2 regions of the Desulfonatronum thiosulfatophilum genome follow, and region 2 is predicted to be linked to the other one. Evidence: predicted binding sites of a transcription regulator. Region 2 holds the regulator's gene; the other holds the start of a gene.

Region 1 (2,403 bases), on a different contig from region 2:
ATTTTTTGTATCTCCTCATACTCAGCACATCCTGCTCTCGATGCATGACAGGTGACTGACTTTTAATTGTTACGGCTTCGTATCTTTGATGGAGCCAGGATTTGTTCTTCAATCCATCCCGCCCAGTCGCACAAGACGAATGCTTTCGAAGTCGCCAATCAGGTGATCACGACTCCCGCATATCCCACGACCTGAGAAAATTCCCCACTTACATCCCCAGAGGTCCCATAGGCGATGATTTTTGCCTGTGATCCGCCCATGCTGTTAACAATGGTCAAGCCGATAGTCATCGGCAGCACGCCGCACATGCTGATATTCCCAGAACGAACGGTTAAATAAAATTTTACCGGATCCAGTTCCAGAATTGCGCTCAAGGCAAGATCATCCTGGTATTTCGCCTGTTCCGCGGAAATGAAGTGGCTCATGTCCGAACTGACCACAATCAGTACCGGGGTAGTCCATTTGCTGAGCACGCCGGCCAAGTCCTGACCAATTGACAGCAGATTGTCCAGTTTTGTTTCGGAAACGGCCATGGGGACAATACGCAAATCGGGATTCAAGACATAAAGGAAGGGCAATATCACTTCTAGGGAATGCTCCTGATTATGGGCTTGATGGTCGGCTGTTGCCGGAGTGCTGTCAATAATGGATTGTGCCAGTCGAGTATCCACATTTAGGTACGCGCCGGGAAGTATCCAGCGCCCGGAAGGCCATACGGCGAAAGAAGCTCCCAATCCCGTATGATTCGGCCCCAGAAGCAATATTGTTTCGGGTACGGATACGGCAGACAATGTCTTGCCGGCTATTGCCCCGGAATAGGCGTAGCCGGCATGCGGAACCATGGCCAGTAGCGCCTGCTCTGCCTGGATATTCCTGGGCTCAAGATAGTTTCGGACTTCGGTTTCCCATGCCGGTCTTGTGCCGGGGTAAAATTTACCTCCAACGATATATGATCGATCCATAAACAATCCTTTGTTTGAAATCCTTTAAAAATCTGACTTTCTGGAACTGCTTGGTTGAGCAGGATCAGTTTCAATAAATTCTCTCGAAATTTCCATACGAAGTCAAAAATTTCACGAAAGGTTAGCGTTGACCCTATGCTGAAGCAGTTTAGTGCTTGCCTTATGAAAAGGCATCAGATGCTAGTGAGCAGGGGATTCTTTCTTGGAAGAATTGTAAAGCTGCTCGCAGTAACCACGTTTCGCGAGTAGAGGGAGACTTGAAAGCCGTGTCGCAATGCTCAAACGCAACAGACATGCCGGATCACGGCGGAATCCTTCGGATTGCAAACATGATTTTTTTTGAACACAAAAAAATATTTTTAAAAAAAAGAGTATTTACGGTTTAATTTGTGAATAATATATATTTTGAGACAATGGTTGATATATTTATTGTAAAATAAAAAATTTAGCTTTTTTTGAAGAAATTCCGGGTTTGCAATTTAACGGCATCCCGGGGATAAGCACCCTGCTAGCACTCATCGCTTGTGAGTGCTAGCAAAACTAAAAATAAACTTTTGGAGGAAAGAAATGAAATTGAAACCATTGAATGATCGTGTGTTGGTAAAACGGCTTGAGGGTGAGGAAGTTACCAAAGGCGGCATCATCATCCCTGATTCCGCAAAGGAAAAGCCCATGAAGGGTGAAGTCATCGCCGTTGGTCCGGGAAAAGTCGGCGACGACGGGACGCGCACCAAGGTGGCGGTGGAAGCAGGCGACAAGGTGCTCTTCAACAAGTACGCCGGAACTGAAATGAAGGTGGACGGCGAAGAGTTCCTGGTCATGCGCGAGGACGACATTCTCGCGATTATCGAAGAGTAATACCCGCTGATTATCCTGACAGCCACGTTAACGATCAACTATCGCAAGGAGAAAAATTATGGCTTCTAAAGAAATATTGTTTGACACCAAGGCGCGTGAAAAACTGAAAAAGGGTGTTGACACCCTGGCGAACGCAGTCAAAGTGACCCTCGGCCCCAAGGGCCGCAACGTGGTCATTGAGAAGTCCTTCGGCTCGCCGATCATCACCAAGGACGGCGTCACCGTGGCCAAGGAAATCGAACTTTCAGACAAGTTCGAGAACATGGGCGCCCAGATGGTCAAGGAAGTCGCCAGCAAGACCAGTGATGTCGCCGGCGACGGAACCACTACAGCCACCATCCTGGCCCAGGCCATTTTCACAGACGGTGTAAAGCTGGTAACCGCCGGCCGTAATCCCATGGCCATCAAGCGCGGCATCGACAAGGCCGTTGAAGCCGTCACCGCTGATTTGGTCAACCAGACCAAGCCTACCCGGGACCAGAAAGAAATCGCTCAGGTCGGCACCATTTCCGCGAACAATGACCCGACCATCGGCAACATCATTGCCGAAGCCATGAACAAGGTCGGCAAGGAAGGCGTGATC
Region 2 (2,403 bases):
CTCAAGGCGGAAGGAACGGGAATTTTTCATCTGGTGAACTGCGGCTGCGCCACATGGTGCGAACTGGCCGGGGCCGCGGTGCAAGCCAAGGGACTGCAGTGCGACGTCTTTCCCATCCCTTCGGACCAGTATCCGCAAAAAGCCAAGCGACCGGCCTATTCGGTGCTGGATACCTGCGCCTTCACAACCCTCACCGGCATCAAGCCCCGCCCCTGGCTCCAGGCACTCAGAGAGTACGTCTTCCAGCACCTCACCTGATCCCACACATCAAAATCTTTGCCGAATCGAAATCCAAATCACAATCGCAATCGAAAACACAATCACCCTCGAACCATAACCCAAACTCAACAGCACATCCCGTATACCTCATACCCGGCGCTGGAATCCGGCTCCCCGCCACCACCACGTCGCCAGCGTCGAGCGCGTCTTGTAACTGCTTTTTTCAGGCCAAAAAACGATCGTTCCTTGACAGAACCTATTCACATATTTATTGGGACTAGCACTCTCTCACATCGAGTGCCAGCAAGGTAAGGCAATATGGAACTGCAAGCACGTGAAATAGGCGTCCTGGTCACGCTCATCGAAGACTATATCCAAACAGCCGCGCCAGTCGGCTCAAGGACTATAGCCAAAAAATCCAACCTGAATCTGAGTCCGGCCAGCATCCGGAACATCATGGCCGACCTGACCGAAAAGGGCTACCTGGAGCAGCCCCACACATCTGCCGGCCGCATCCCATCCTCACAGGGATTTCGTTTTTACGTCGACTCACTGATGAAGTATTCTCCTCTTTCCCCGGAGGAGCGGAATCAGCTTGCGGCCAGCCTGGGCGATGGAAAACTGGACGTATCCGAGTTGTTGCGCAACGCTTCACGACTGCTGTCGGCCTACACCAGGCAGGTGAGCATGATCCTTGCTCCCAAGGCCACGAATATTGGGTTCAAGCACATCGACTTCATCCTGCTGAAGGCCGGTCTGGCCATGGCCATACTGGTGGTGGAGGGCGGCATTGTCCGCAACAAGATCGTGACGATTGACCCCGAACTGGGCACGGATGACCTGACCAAGTACAGCAACTATCTGAACCAGCTTTTTCAGGGCCGGACCCTGTCCCAGGTCCGGAGCAAACTGTTGCAGGAAATGGACGCCGTCCAGCGCGAATATCAGGCGGTCAGCCAGCAGGCGCTGGTTCTGGCCCAACAGGTTTTCAGCGAAAACAGTCCGAGAGAAATGTTCGTCGAAGGCACCGTCAATTTTTTCACCCATCCCGAGTTCGCCAACCCGGCGAAGCTTCAGGAACTTTTGCGGATGCTCGAGGAACGGACCCAGCTTTTGGAAATTCTGGACAAGGTTTCCAAACCCGATGGCATTTCCATCATCTTCGGGCGCGAGGAAGATCAGGAGGGATTGCGAGAATTTACTTTGATCTCGTCGCCCTACCTGGGACAGGACGACCCTCTTGGCGTCGTCGGCATTATCGGGCCGATCCGGATGGATTACGCCAAGGTCGTCCCGTTGGTTGAGTTCACGGCCCAGGTCATCAGCCGACTTTTGAAGAATCGTTTTTGATGGACATCAAGATTTTGCAAGGAGGAATTTCATGCCAGGAAAAGAGCAGAAAGCATCACCGGACAGCAATGCCAAAAACGCTGCCGGAGACAATATCGACATGAAGGATCTCTTGGATAGCGAAGATCAGGTCATGACTGGGGAGCCCGAAGTTGTCGTGGATGACGACGAACTGCTGCGGCTCTGCAAGGAGAAGGTTTGCACGCAATGCCAGGAGCTGGCCAAGGTGCAGGATGAAAAACTGCGCATGGCGGCGGAAACGGAAAACCTGAAAAAAAGATTGCACCGTGAAAAAGAGGAATTCTGCAAATTCGCCACGGAATCCGTGCTCGAAGATCTTTTACCGGTCCTGGACAATCTTGATCTGGCCTTGGAGCATGGACGCAAATCCGGGCAAGGGCTCGATCTCCTCAGCGGCGTGGAAATGACCCGCAAGCTTTTTCTGGACATTCTGAGCCGCCATAATCTGGAGCCTCTCGGTGAAGCCGGAGAGGACTTTGATCCCGCATGGCATGAAGCCCTGGCGCAACAGCCCGACCCGGAACTCGAGCCGGGCAAGATCTGTCAGGTCGTCCAGAAAGGCTATCGCCTGAAAGGCCGTCTGCTTCGGCCGGCCAAGGTGCTGGTCAGCACCGCATGCAGTCCATAACTTTCAATTTCGTCCCTTTACAAGCCGCCATTCAAACTTAACTTGCACAACATACAAAGCTTTCAGGAGGATTTTGAACATGGGAAAAATAATTGGGATTGATCTTGGAACAACCAACAGCTGCGTTTATGTCATGGAAGGCAAGGAGCCGAAGTGCATCTCCAACCCCGAAGGCGGGCGTACTA

The links. Region 2 encodes HrcA, which represses chaperone genes, less so after heat shock. Its sites were predicted from a motif close to TGTTAGCACTCNNNNNNNNNGAGTGCTAACA; they were not measured.
Region 1: a site for HrcA is predicted at 1,469-1,499, ahead of groES (co-chaperone GroES). Genes of this name have one in related genera too.

What each region holds. Positions count from the first base shown of each region.
Region 1 covers NZ_FMXO01000003.1:52,044-54,446, forward strand. The annotation lists gene amrB (AmmeMemoRadiSam system protein B) at 159-962, opposite strand; gene groES (co-chaperone GroES) at 1,530-1,820, shown strand; gene groL (chaperonin GroEL) at 1,879-2,403, shown strand, end outside.
Region 2 covers NZ_FMXO01000007.1:139,758-142,160, forward strand. The annotation lists gene rfbD (dTDP-4-dehydrorhamnose reductase) at 1-258, shown strand, start outside; gene hrcA (heat-inducible transcriptional repressor HrcA) at 538-1,569, shown strand; gene BLP93_RS07390 (nucleotide exchange factor GrpE) at 1,601-2,218, shown strand; gene dnaK (molecular chaperone DnaK) at 2,298-2,403, shown strand, end outside.